One region of the Streptomyces sp. NPDC056628 genome, then DNA from elsewhere that is predicted to be linked to it. Evidence: riboswitches for the same ligand, from Rfam matches in the RefSeq annotation. Region 1 holds a riboswitch; each other region holds the start of a gene.
What was found. Region 1 has a riboswitch for cobalamin ahead of ACFRAC_RS28360 (ABC transporter substrate-binding protein). Riboswitches for the same ligand answer to the same signal wherever they lie in the genome.
Positions count from the first base shown of each region.

Region 1 (3,200 bases):
AGTCCCGCAGTGGTGGAGACGACGAGCAGGGCGGTGAGTACGAGCAGCGTGACGGCCAGCCGTGTGCGGCCCTCTCCTGGCTGGGTGGTCTTACGTGGTTGGATCCTCCCCTCGGCGGACGTGCTGGTGGCGGTCCGGGTCACCGGAAGCTCTCGGGGTGCAGTCCGCGGGCCAGGTCGTCGACCGCGTAGGCCGAGCGGATTCCCACCAGGGTGGCGGTCAGCGGCAGAACGACGAACCGCTTGTTCCTGACAGCGGGTACGTTGGCGAGCGCGGGCTGGGACAGCAGGAACCGCTTCTTCTGCTCGACGCTTCCGGCACCCGCGTAGTCGTAGATGGCGATGACCTCCGGTTTGCGCTCGATGACCTGCTCCCAGGAGACATCGCCGAAGACGTCGTCGAGGTCGGCGAAGACGTTCTCGCCGCCGGCCAGGCGGATCAGCTCGGTGCCCAGGCTCTTGCCGCCCGCGGTGAACGCGGCCTTGTCGCCGCTGTCGTAGACGAAGACGGGCACCTCGGGCTCGCCTTCGACCGTGCCTGCGGCCTTGCCGACGCGGCCCTTGAGGTCGGTGACCAGCTTGTCGGCCCGCTCCGAGACACCGAAGATCTTGCCGATGGTGCGGATCTCGTCGTAGGTGTCCTTCATCGTCACCTTCTTCTTGCCGCAGTACTCACGGTTGAGGTAGGTGTCGATGCCCGCGTCGGCGAACGCTGTGCGGGAGCGGCCCTCCTTCTCGGCGAAGGCGCTGCCGTAGCCGCCGTAGACAAGTTCGGGTTCGGCATCCAGGACCTTCTCGAACGACGGTTCCTTCCGCGCCAGTTCGGGAACCGCCTCGTAATCCTTCTTCAGCTCGGGCAGAACCGCGGAGTCGGGGAAGGCCGTGCCGACCATGCGATCCTTCAGGCCGAGGGCGAGCATGAGTTCCGCCGGGTGCTGGTGGATGGTGACCACCCGTGACGGTGGCTTGTCGTACGTCGTCTTCACGCCGCAGTTGTCGATGGTGACTGGAAAACCCTCGGGCACGGCCGAGGTCGCCTTCGCGTCCCCGCCGCTCTCGTCGGCCGCTCCGCAGCTCGTGGTCAGCAGCACTGACGACAGAGCCACGGCAGCAGCCGTGGCACGAAGAAACCCGCGCGTGCGGGCAGGGGTGAACAGCTGGGACACGTGAAGCCTCCTGGAGTCCGCGCTCCTCGGATCGGGCCCGCGACGGACCAGTGTCCTGACTCCCGGATCGACGCTTCCTCCGCCTTCCCGCGCGGTGCGCAGTGGCGTGTCGGAGGGGCGCTCCCCGGTCACAGTGGCGGGACCGTGCCGGATTCGCACCGGCTTCCTGTCTCCCGTCGCGGCGATGACCAGGTGATCTTACGATTCCCCGCGGCGCCGGCAAAAGGGCGCGCGGACCGCGGCCGCGCGCACCATGCCTCGCTCACGCTTCGCGTACGGCCCGGAGAGCGAGTCGTTCAGCGTTCTCGTCGTAAGGGCGCCCGTCGGACCCGCCGAAGACCTGCACGCGGCCGAACCCCGCCTCCTCGGCCATCCGCCGCAGCTTCGCCGCGCTGTCCACCCTGAGAAGCCGTGCCGCTGGTCCAGAACCGCCTGGGCGGTTTCCGGTACGGGCGTCAGCGCCGGTCGCGGCGTCCCCGGGGTGTTCCGCACCGCATCGTGGACGCGGCTCGCGCCCACCGGGCCATCGGGTGGACGACGTGCTCCGGCGCTTCGAAGAGGATGAACCCGCGGCCTTGCAACGGTGCCGCGCGAATTCGCTCCTGCCTCACGCCGTCGGCTCCCTGTGCCCCGGATAGGGCCTATTGACCCCCGTGGCGGAGGGGGGCAGGCCGCTGGTGACGCTGCCCAGGGGGTACCCGACCCTGCGAACGACATGGTTCGGACTCCTGCTCCTGGCACTCAGCGCCGTCGTGTTCGACTGCGGGTGCGCGCTGTTCGCGGCGGCCCGGTCGGACCCCGGAATTGCTCGCGGCGAGGGGCGTGCTCGGCTTGCGCATCGGCGGCTTCTCGGCCGCGATGCGCGGCGTCCTCCTGGCCGTCGCCCTCCCATGGCTGGGGACGGCGGGTTCGGGTCTGCGTGTCGCCGAGGTCGGCATGGGGTCAGCCGCCGTTGGCGGTGTCCGGGGTGGTCCTCGTCTCGCGGGCTCGGTTGGGGGAGTGGGGCTTTGGTGGGCTGGTGGATGACGCGAGGCGGGTTTCGTCTGGCGGAGGTGTCGGTGCTTTCTTGTGTCGATGGTTTGACACAAGTTTTCGGAGCAGGGCATCTTGTATCCATCGTTTGGTACAAGGTGCCTTGGGGGATCTTCACGTGCTCGACACCGTCCCGCTCCAGTCCCGGTTCCTCGACCACGCCGACCATTACGCCCGATGGTCCGGCCTGGCGATCGGTATCGAGATCGCACGGCAGTTGCTCACGATCGAGAGCGGCGACATCACCACGCCTCTTGTGTTGGCCGTCACCGCGTTCGGCCTGTGCGCGGTGGGAGGCGTCCTGATAGGTGACGCCCTGACTCTGCGTCCTCAGGAAGCGGTCCGCACTGCCAGTCTTGCTCCGCGCCTGGTGCGCGACCATGTGCCGCCACGCATGACGCCCCTGCTCGTGCTGGAGGCGTGCTCTCTTCTCGCGCTGCTGGTCATGGGCGCTGTCACAGCCTCCTCGGCCCGTGACCGGACAGGCGGGGCGGGGCGTGTCATGGAGGTTGCCTGTGACGGGGTGCGTGCCTCCGTCGGTCCGTGGCCCGGGCTGTACTACAGCGGCCCGATGTTCGGTGCCCTCGCGGTCGCAACCCCTGCCTGTGTCTGGGCGCTGCGCCGCATCGCCTTCGGGCCGGGCGACCACCGGCAGCGTCGCGACCGCGCCTGGGCCATTGTGGGAGCCTGGGGACTCCTGGTGTCGTGTCAGGTGCTTCTCGTCGTACTGATGCTTCTCGTCGCGCTCATGGACGGGCCCTGCGCGGGCCCGCTGGGTGCGGTCACCATCGTTGTGATCTGCCCTCTGGGTCTGCTGAGTGTGTTCACGTTCGGATGGTCCCTGCTCACTGTGGTGGCGCCACGGGCGGTGGACGACGGTGTGGCGGACGAGGGGAGTGGCGACGATGAGTGAGCGCACCGTCCGTGTCGACACCACCAGCCAGGTACCGCCGTACGAGCAGATCCGTGCCCAGTTGGCCGCGCTCATCCGTACCGGCCGGCT
Region 1 covers NZ_JBHTWG010000030.1:66,286-69,485, reverse strand. Annotated here, with positions in the region: gene ACFRAC_RS28365 (FecCD family ABC transporter permease) at 1-143, opposite strand, end outside; gene ACFRAC_RS28360 (ABC transporter substrate-binding protein) at 140-1,165, opposite strand; cobalamin riboswitch at 1,214-1,335, opposite strand; gene ACFRAC_RS28355 (hypothetical protein) at 2,316-3,110, shown strand; gene ACFRAC_RS28350 (GntR family transcriptional regulator) at 3,103-3,200, shown strand, end outside.

Region 2 (3,200 bases), on a different contig from region 1:
AGATCGTGTCCCTCCTGGTGAAGGTGGGCGCGCTGGTCTTCGTCCTCACCATGGACAAGACGGTCGCCATCAACTTCCAGCTGCTGGGCGGCATCTGGATCCTGCAGACCTTCCCGGCCCTGGTCGGCGGCCTGTTCACCCGCTGGTTCCACCGCTGGGCGCTGCTGGCCGGCTGGGCGGTCGGCATGATCTACGGCACGGTCGCCGCGTACGGGGTGGCGTCCCCGACCCAGCCGCACTTCGGCGGCTCGGCCAAGGAGATCCCGGGCATCGGTGAGATCGGCTACATCGGTCTGACGGCGTTCGTGCTCAATGTGCTGGTCACGGTCGTCCTGACCTTCGTCCTGAGGGCCGCGAAGGCCCCCGAGGGCGTCGACGAGACGAAGCCGCAGGACTACACGGCGGACGCGGGCGACCCCGGCGTCCAGGTGGAGCTGCCGCCGGCCACGGCGGGCTCCGCCCACTGAACCACCGGCACACGGCGGGCCGTCGGAGAAATCCGGCGGCCCGCCGCCGTGTGCGCGGGGGTTGTCGTGTCGATGATGCCGGGGGGCCCGGCCCGACCGGCGGGACACGCCCTACGGCAGACTCGTCCGTATGGACATCGTGATCCGGCAGGCGGACCCCGGCGAGTACGGCATCCTCGGCGAGATCACCGCACGGGCCTATCTCCAGGACGGCTTCCTCGACTTCGGCGAGAGCGACGACTACCTCGGCGAGCTCAAGGACGTGGCCAAGCGCGCGGCCGCCGCACAGGTGCTCGTGGCCGTCGAGCACGACCGCGTCCTCGGCGGCGTGACCTTCGTCCCGGACGGCGGCCCGATGGCCGATCTGGCCCGCCGCGGCGAGGCGGAGATCCGTATGCTCGCCGTCGACCACGCGGCCCGGGGCCGTGGCGCCGGCGAGGCGCTGGTCCGCGCCTGCGTCGACCGTGCCCGCGCCACGGAGGGCTGTGTGCGGGTGATCCTCTCCTCCCAGCCCACCATGCGCTCCGCCCACCGCCTCTACGAGCGCATGGGCTTCGTCCGCACTCCGGACCGGGACTGGAACCCCCTGCCGGAGCTGACCGACCTCATGCTCCTCACCTATGAGTTGACGCTCTGACACCAGTCCGCCACAACATCTAGGGGTGGCGCGGCAGGCGAGCACAAGATGTATGCTCATGCTCGCTGTCGCCGCAGGGGAATCCGGTGCGAATCCGGAACTGTCCCGCAACGGTGTACTTGTGCATGTCGCGTGCACATCGTCAGTCCGAGGACCTGCCGGCAGTGCGTCCCGGCCACCCTGGCCGGTGCGCTCCGACGTCCGGGCCTCGTGGAATGGGCCGGTGGACGCGACGCCCCGTGCGCTCGTGAGCTGCCCCCTGCCTCCGCAAGGCCCCGTGCCGAGCGAGGGAGAGCCTCACGTGACCATCGCGCCAGCCGAACCGGCCTCAGCGGCGGCCGAACCGGAGAACGAGGGTCCCGGTGCCGCGCTGTTGCGGACCCTGACCGAGCTGACCGCCGACCTCCCCGACGCCGACCCCGGCCGGGTCGCCGCCGCCGCGCTGCGCGGCCGGTCCGCCCGGGCCGACGAGACGGAGCTGCGCGAGCTCGCCACCGAGGCGGCGGCCGGGCTCATCTCCGAGGACCCCGCGTACAGCAGGCTGGCCGCGCGGCTGCTCACCCGCTCCATCGCCGCCGAGGCGGCCTCGCAGGGCGTGACGACCTTCACCGAGTCGGTCGCGACCGGGCACCGCGAGGGCCTCGTCGCCGACCGGACGGCCGCGTTCGCCCGGACGCACGCCGCCCGGCTCGACGCGCTCGTCGACCCCGCCGCCGACGACCGGTTCGGCTACTTCGGTCTGCGCACCCTCCACAGCCGCTACCTGCTGCGGCACCCGCACACCCGCAAGGTGATCGAGACGCCCCAGCACTTCCTGCTGCGCGTCGCCGCCGGTCTCGCCGCCGACGACACCGCCGGGGCGGTGGACGAGGTCGCCGCGCTCTACCGGCTGATGAGCCGCCTGGAGTACCTGCCGTCCTCCCCCACCCTCTTCAACTCCGGCACCCGGCACCCCCAGATGTCGTCGTGCTACCTCCTGGACTCCCCCAAGGACGAGCTGGACTCGATCTACGACCGCTACCACCAGGTCGCGCGCCTCTCCAAGCACGCGGGCGGCATCGGTCTGTCGTACTCCCGCGTCCGTGCCCGGGGTTCGCTGATCCGGGGGACGAACGGGCACTCCAACGGCATCGTGCCGTTCCTGAAGACGCTGGACGCCTCGGTCGCCGCCGTGAACCAGGGCGGCCGGCGCAAGGGCGCCGCCGCGGTCTACCTGGAGACCTGGCACTCCGACATCGAGGAGTTCCTGGAGCTGCGGGACAACACCGGTGAGGACGCCCGCCGTACACACAACCTGAACCTCGCGCACTGGGTCCCGGACGAGTTCATGCGCCGGGTCGAGGCCGACGGGCCATGGAGCCTGTTCTCCCCCGCCGACGTGCCCGAACTGGTCGACCTGTGGGGCGAGGAGTTCGACGCGGCGTACCGCGAGGCGGAGCGCGCGGGGCTGGCGCGCAAGGCCCTCCCGGCCCGTGAGCTGTACGGCCGTATGATGCGCACCCTCGCGCAGACCGGCAACGGCTGGATGACCTTCAAGGACGCCGCCAACCGGACCGCCAACCAGACCGCCCTGCCCGGGCACGTCGTGCACTCCTCCAACCTGTGCACCGAGATCCTGGAGATCACGGACGACGGGGAGACGGCGGTCTGCAACCTCGGCTCGGTCAACCTCGGCGCCTTCGTGCGCGACGGTGACATCGACTGGGAGCGCCTGGACGAGACGGTCCGCACGGCCGTCACCTTCCTCGACCGGGTCGTGGACATCAACTTCTACCCGACCGAGCAGGCCGGCCGCTCCAACGCCCGCTGGCGTCCGGTGGGCCTGGGCGCGATGGGCCTGCAGGACGTCCTCTTCCAGCTGCGGCTGCCCTTCGACTCCCCCGAGGCCAAGGCGCTGTCCACCCGGATCGCCGAGCGCGTCATGCTCGCCGCGTACGAGGCGTCCGCCGACCTCGCCGAGCGCGACGGCCCGCTGCCCGCCTGGGAGAAGACGCGGACCGCGCGGGGCGTGCTGCACCCCGACCACTACGACGTCGAGCTCACCTGGCCCGCGCGCTGGGCCGCGCTGCGCGAGCGGATCGCCGCGACCGGGCTGC
Region 2 covers NZ_JBHTWG010000005.1:216,400-219,599, reverse strand. Annotated here, with positions in the region: gene mctP (monocarboxylate uptake permease MctP) at 1-467, shown strand, start outside; gene ACFRAC_RS10205 (GNAT family N-acetyltransferase) at 598-1,104, shown strand; cobalamin riboswitch at 1,150-1,282, shown strand; gene ACFRAC_RS10200 (ribonucleoside-diphosphate reductase subunit alpha) at 1,406-3,200, shown strand, end outside.
Region 2: it holds a riboswitch for cobalamin, as region 1 does, so the genes downstream of both, ACFRAC_RS10200 (ribonucleoside-diphosphate reductase subunit alpha) here and ACFRAC_RS28360 (ABC transporter substrate-binding protein) in region 1, are expected to answer to the same signal.

Region 3 (3,200 bases), on a different contig from region 1:
TGGCGTACTCCAGGACGTCGGCGGGTGCCAGGGTGCCGTGGTCGCGCAGCAGGACCATCCAGGCGTCGAAGGCGCCGGGCACGGCGGCGGCCAGCGGTCCGGTGCCGGGGACGAGGTCCAGGCCGAGGCCCCGGTAGTGGGGGACGGTCGCGCCCGCGGGGGCGACGCCCTGGCCGCACAGCACCCGCACCTCGCCGCCCGCCGGGGCGAGGAGGATCGGCACCTCGCCGGCCGGCCCGTTCAGGTGCGGTTCGACGACGTGCAGCACGAACGCGCCGGCCACGGCGGCGTCGTAGGCGTTGCCGCCGCGCTCCAGGACCGCCATCGCGGACTGCGAGGCCAGCCAGTGCGTGGAGGACACCATGCCGAAGGTGCCCTGGAGGGTGGGACGGGTGGTGAACATGGCGGGCGTCACCTCGCGGTCGGCGCGGACGGGTCCGTCCGATCTTCCGTGACCGCCCGTTCGATGTTCAACCGTTCATGGGGGTGTGGAGCGAGGGTGGCGTGAAGGTGTGGAGGTCGGGCGGGCCGGATCAGGCCGCCCGGCCCGGTCAGGCCGCTGCGGCTGTACGGGTCCCGATCACCGACCCTCCTGGGGGCCCGTGTGTGCGGGAGGGGCAGCACGGCCGGCGGCACGCGCCCGGCGGTGGAGGTGACGACGACCTTGCTGACGGTCAGTCGTTCCGGGGGGCGCGGGACGGGGGCGGGGGGAAGGTGTGGAGGCCGAGGATCTCGGGGCAGGGGGCGACGCCGGGGCCGCCTGCCCGGACCCAGGCGATGACGTCCTCGGTGGCGTCCGGATCGTTGACGAGGCCGAGCCAGACCGGGCGGGCGCCCGCCGCCCGCGCCGCGGCGGAGGGCTGGACGACGACCACGTTGGCGTGGTCGCAGACGTCGAGGCAGTCCGAGACGCGCACGGGCACGCTCTCCCTCAGCCGGGCCGCCTGGCGGGCATGGTCGACACCGGTCACCTTCGGGCTGCCGCAGCAGCAGTCGCGGCAGAGCACGACCCGGCAGGGCGTGGACGGGGGGCGCCGGTCCGGGAGCGGCGGCTCGGACGACGGCGGGGGCGGGAGTACGGGCATGACTGCCTTCGGGTCGGGGCTCGTACGCGGAGCCGGCCTGCGGAGGACTTCCCCGCCCGGGGGCGCGGAGGTGCCGGCAGGTCTTCGGACTCGGGTTCGTCCCGGCGGGGCGCCTTCCCGGTCTCCCAGTGGCGTGCCTGCCCCGCCCGTCCCCCTCACCGCTGCGCGTCAGTTCCGGATTCGCACCGGATTCCCTGGCCCCGCAAAGGGCTCGACCAGCTCCGCGAGGCTATCAAGCCGGGGCCGTGAGCCGCTCCTTCGCCGTGCCCGCGCAGGCCCCGGAGGAGCGCGGAGACGCAGGTCACAATCTGGAAGAGGGCAAGGTCACAGCCGTGCCCCCTGCTGCTCCTTTGACGATCTGACCTAGCATCCGAGCATGACGGTCCTGCCTGACGACGGGCTCTCGCTGGCCGCCGAGTTCCCTGACGCAACCCATGAGCAGTGGCAACACCTGGTGGAGGGTGTGCTGCGCAAGGCGGGCAAGGACGTGTCGGGGACGGCTGCCGAGGACGCCCTGTCCACCCCACTCGAGGACGGGATGCGCTCCCGCCCCCTGTACACCGCGCGCGACGCCGCGCCCGACCCCGGCCTGCCCGGCTTCGCCCCGTTCGTCCGGGGCGGGCGCCCCGAGGGCAGCACGGCCGGCGGCTGGGACGTACGGCAGCGGCACACCACGGCCACGGACGGCGTGGTGCTGGCGGACCTGGAGAACGGCGTCACCTCGCTCTGGCTGGTCCTCGGCGACGCCGGCATCCCGGTGTCCTCCCTCGGCCGGGCCCTCGACGGCGTCTACCTCGACCTCGCCCCGGTCGTCCTGGACGCGGGCGCCGCGACGGAGGCCGCCGCGCACGCCCTGCTGGACCTGTACGCGGAGCGCGGCGTCGCCAAGGACGCGGCGCGCGGCAACCTCGGCGCCGACCCGCTCGGCCACGAGGCCCGCACCGGCAGGTCCCTCCCGTTCGCGCCGGCCGCCGTGCTGGCCCGGCGGTGCGCCGAGGAGTACCCGGGGCTGCGGGCGCTGACCGTGGACGCCCTGCCGTACCACGAGGCCGGCGGCTCGGCCGCGCAGGAGCTCGGTTCCGCGCTGGCGACCGGTGTGGCGTATCTGCGCGAGCTCACCGAGGCCGGCCTGACGGTCGAACAGGCCGCCGCCCAGCTGGAGTTCCGCTACGCGGCCACCGCCGACCAGTTCCTGACCATCGCCAAGCTGCGGGCGGCGCGCCGCCTGTGGGCGCGGGTGACCGAGGTGTCCGGGGCACCCAGCGCCCAGGTGCAGCACGCCGTCACCTCGCCGGTGATGATGACGCGCCGCGACCCGTGGGTGAACATGCTGCGCACGACGGTCGCCACGCTCGCGGCCGGCGTCGGCGGCGCCGACTCGGTGACGGTGCTGCCCTTCGACCACGCGCTGGGCCTGCCCGACGCGTTCGCGCGGCGCATCGCGCGCAACACCTCGACCATCCTCATCGAGGAGTCCCACCTGGCCCGGGTCATCGACCCGGCGGGCGGCTCCTGGTACGTGGAGCGGCTGACGGACGAACTCGCCCACGCGGGCTGGGAGTTCTTCCAGCAGATCGAACAGGCGGGCGGCCAGGCCGCCGCGCTGCGCTCGGGCCGGCTGCGGGACGACCTGGCCGCCACCTGGGAGGCCCGCACCGGCAAGCTGGCGAAGCGCCGCGAACCGGTCACCGGTGTCAGCGAGTTCCCGTATCTCGCCGAGCAGCCCGTGGTGCGCGAGCCCGCGCCCGAGCCGCCGTCCGGGGGCCTGCCGCGCGTGCGCCGCGACGAGGCGTACGAGGCGCTGCGCGCCCGGTCCGACGCGCATCTGGCCGCGACCGGCGCCCGGCCGCGGATCTACCTGGCCGCGCTCGGCCCGGCCGCGGCCCACACCACGCGCCTGACCTTCGCCTCGAACCTGTTCCAGGCCGGCGGCATCGAGCCCGTCACCGAGGGCACCTTCGAGGAGAGCGGCGCCACCGAGGCGTGCCTGTGCTCCAGCGACGCCGTGTACGAGGAGCAGGCGGCCGAGGTCGCCGGACGGCTGAAGGCGGCCGGCGCCGCGCATGTGTTCCTCGCCGGGCGGCCCGGGGACCACCCCGGCGTCGACGGCCATGT
Region 3 covers NZ_JBHTWG010000003.1:293,014-296,213, reverse strand. Annotated here, with positions in the region: gene ACFRAC_RS06975 (gamma-glutamyltransferase family protein) at 1-403, opposite strand, end outside; gene ACFRAC_RS06970 ((2Fe-2S) ferredoxin domain-containing protein) at 675-1,085, opposite strand; cobalamin riboswitch at 1,143-1,320, opposite strand; gene ACFRAC_RS06965 (methylmalonyl-CoA mutase family protein) at 1,462-3,200, shown strand, end outside.
Region 3: it holds a riboswitch for cobalamin, as region 1 does, so the genes downstream of both, ACFRAC_RS06970 ((2Fe-2S) ferredoxin domain-containing protein) here and ACFRAC_RS28360 (ABC transporter substrate-binding protein) in region 1, are expected to answer to the same signal.

Region 4 (3,200 bases), on a different contig from region 1:
AGCCGCCGCAGACACCGAGGATCGGGCGGCCCTCGGCGGCCCGGCGCACCAGAGCCCGCGCGAGCCCCCGCTCCCGCAGCCACGCCAGGGCGCGGACGGTGCCCCGGGTGCCGGGCACCACCACCAGGTCGGCGTCGGCCAGTTCCTCCGGCCGGTCCACGAACCGCACGACGACGCCCGGTTCGGCGGCGAGCGCGTCGACGTCCGTGAAGTTGGACATCAGCGGCACCGCGCACACGGCGACCCGCAGCACGTCCTCGCCGACCGGGGCGGCCACCTCGGACTCGCGCACCGCCCCGCGCAGCGACACTCGCAGGCCGTCCTCCTCGTCGATGCCGAGTCCGTGCCGGAAGGGCAGGACGCCGTACGTCCGCCGTCCGGTGAGGCCGTGCAGCATGTCGAGGCCGGGTTCGAGGAGCGAGACGTCGCCGCGGAACTTGTTGACGAGGAAGCCGGCGACCAGCTCCTGGTCCTCGCGGGACAGCAGCGCCACGGTCCCGAAGAACGAGGCGAAGACACCGCCCCGGTCGATGTCGCCCACGACCAGCACGGGCAGCCCCGCGCCGCGTGCGATCCCCATGTTCACGATGTCGGTGCGCCGCAGGTTGATCTCGGCCGGGGAACCGGCCCCTTCGCAGATCACCGCGTCGTACGTGGCCCGCAGTTCGGCGAGGGAGTCCAGCACGGTGGCGAGCAGCCGCTGCTGCCGTCCGCCGTGGTAGCCGCGCGCGCTCATCTCGCCCACCGGCCTGCCCAGCAGCACCACCTGACTGCTCTGGTCCCCGCCCGGCTTCAGCAGGACGGGGTTCATCAGCGCGGTCGGCTCGACGCGGCACGCCTGGGCCTGCATGGCCTGCGCCCGCCCGATCTCCGCGCCCTCGCGGGTGACGAACGAGTTCAGCGACATGTTCTGCGCCTTGAAGGGCGCGACCTTCACGCCCTGGCGCACCAGCCACCGGCAGATCCCGGCGGTGACGACGCTCTTGCCGGCGTCGGAGGTCGTGCCGGCGACGAGCAGCCCGCCCTTCACGAGGCACGTCCTCTCGCCCCGCGCCGCCCGAGCAGGAGCCGCGCCCCGGCGCACACGCCCAGGGCGAGCACCCCCACCCGCCGCGAGAGACGCACGGCCCGCTCGATGTCGGCGACCCGGACGGCCCGTCCGGCGGCGCCGTTCAGCACGGGCCGGTGCTCCACCCGCCCGCCGTACGCCAGCGTCCCGCCGAGGCGCACCCCGAGCGCGCCCGCGAACGACGCCTCCACCGGGCCCGCGTTGGGGCTGGGATGCCGGTGGGCGTCCGCGCGCCAGGCCCGTACGGCGCCCCGGGGGTCGCCCCCGGCGACGGCGGCCAGCGCGGCGGTCAGCCGGGCACCCGGCCAGCCGGCGACGTCGTCGAGACGGGCCGAGGCCCAGCCGTAGCGGCGGTACTCGGGGGAGCGGTGCCCGACCATGGCGTCGAGGGTGTTGACGGCCCGGAACCCGGCGAGGCCCGGCACGCCGGCGACGGCTCCCCACACCAGGGCGCCGACCACGGCGTCCGAGGTGTTCTCGGCGACGGACTCCACGACCGCCCGCGCGATCCCGTCGGCGTCCAGCGCCTGCGGGTCCCGGCCGCACAGATGCGGCAGCCGCGCCCGCGCCGCCTCGACGTCGCCGGCCTCCAGGGCACGTCCGACGGCCCGGGCCTCCCGGGCGAGCGACGTGCCGCCGACGACGGCCCAGGTGACGGCGCCGGTCAGGGCGACGGAGGCGGCGGGGGAGGGGCGCACGGCACGTGCGCCCAGCGCGGCGGCCGCCACGGCGCCACCGGCGCACACGGCGGTGTGCAGCACACCCCAGGCGCGGTGGTCGCGCCACAACACTCGTTCCACGGCGCCCGCGGCACGTCCGAACGCGGCGACCGGATGCCCACGGCGTGGATCGCCGAGCAGCAGGTCACCGAGGAGTCCGGCGGCGGCGCCGTACGCGAAGACGCGTTCGGCACGCATGGGGTTCAGCCGGTGGTGGCGTCGGACAGGGGTCCGGTACTGCGTGACGAGCGGCAGGCGAGCATCGCGTGATGTCCTCACTCAGGGTGTCCACGCCCTGGTTCGACGAGACCGGCGGCGAGAGTTCCTGGCTCCCGGGGGTTACTACCCCGGTGACAGTGGCGGGACCGCGCCGGATTCGCACCGGCTTCCTCTTCTGCCGCCGTAGATGGCTCCGGAAGTCCACCATGGGTCGCGACGGCCGTCAACTTGCCTGTGACCTGCGACGGGAGAGTGTGCGCAGGCCCACACACACCGAAGGTGCGCGACGGTGTCCCGTCACGCACCTCAGGAGTCGCGCGCCGTACGTCAGGCCACGATGAGATAGATGCCGTACGCCACGGCCGCCGTGCACGCCGCGAAGCACGCGTAGGCGCCGGTGACCGCGAGCGCGGCCGAGTCGCCCTGTGCGACCGCCCGTTCGCGGCGCGAGAGGCCCGCGATGCCGAGGGTGAACAGGCCCACCAGGGCCACCGTGACGACGAGACTGACACCGAAGACGGAGCCGAGGGACGCCCAGTCGATCTTCATGCTGCTTCCTTGTGTTGCCGGGAGGGAGGACCGGAGGTCAGACGGAGGCCTTGGAGGGCTCGGGTCCGGATGCCGGTGCCGGGAGGGTGACCGCGAGGTCCTCGGTCACCGTGCCCGCGGGGGGCGGGGTCACGGCGGCCATGGCGGTGGTGACCACTCCGGCGGGCTCGTCGTAGTCGGTGACGTTGGTGTGGTCGATGACCTCGCGGCGGGAGATCTTCCAGATGGCGACGCTGGAGGCGACCAGGAAGACCGCGACGGCGGCGGTGCCCCACTTGCCGAGACCCGTCACGTACTCGGCGAGCGCGGCGACCAGCGCGGCGGCCGGCAGGGTCAGGCCCCAGGCGACGAACATCCGGGTGGCCGTGGACCAGCGGACCACGCCGCCCTTGCGGCCCAGACCGGCGCCCATCACGGAGCCGGAGACGGAGTGCGTGGTGGACAGGGAGAAGCCGAGGTGGGAAGAGGCCAGGATGACCGTCGCCGCGCTGGTCTGGGCGGCGAAGCCCTGCTGCGGCTGGAGGTCGGTCAGGCCCTTGCCCATCGTGCGGATGATCCGCCAGCCGCCCAGGTAGGTGCCGAGCGCGATGGCCAGGCCGGCGGAGAGGATGACCCAGGTGGGCGGGTCCGAGTCGGGGGCGAGG
Region 4 covers NZ_JBHTWG010000029.1:28,904-32,103, reverse strand. Annotated here, with positions in the region: gene ACFRAC_RS27740 (cobyric acid synthase) at 1-1,030, opposite strand, end outside; gene ACFRAC_RS27735 (cobalamin biosynthesis protein) at 1,027-1,986, opposite strand; cobalamin riboswitch at 2,085-2,228, opposite strand; gene ACFRAC_RS27730 (hypothetical protein) at 2,335-2,556, opposite strand; gene ACFRAC_RS27725 (anion permease) at 2,594-3,200, opposite strand, start outside.
Region 4: it holds a riboswitch for cobalamin, as region 1 does, so the genes downstream of both, ACFRAC_RS27735 (cobalamin biosynthesis protein) here and ACFRAC_RS28360 (ABC transporter substrate-binding protein) in region 1, are expected to answer to the same signal.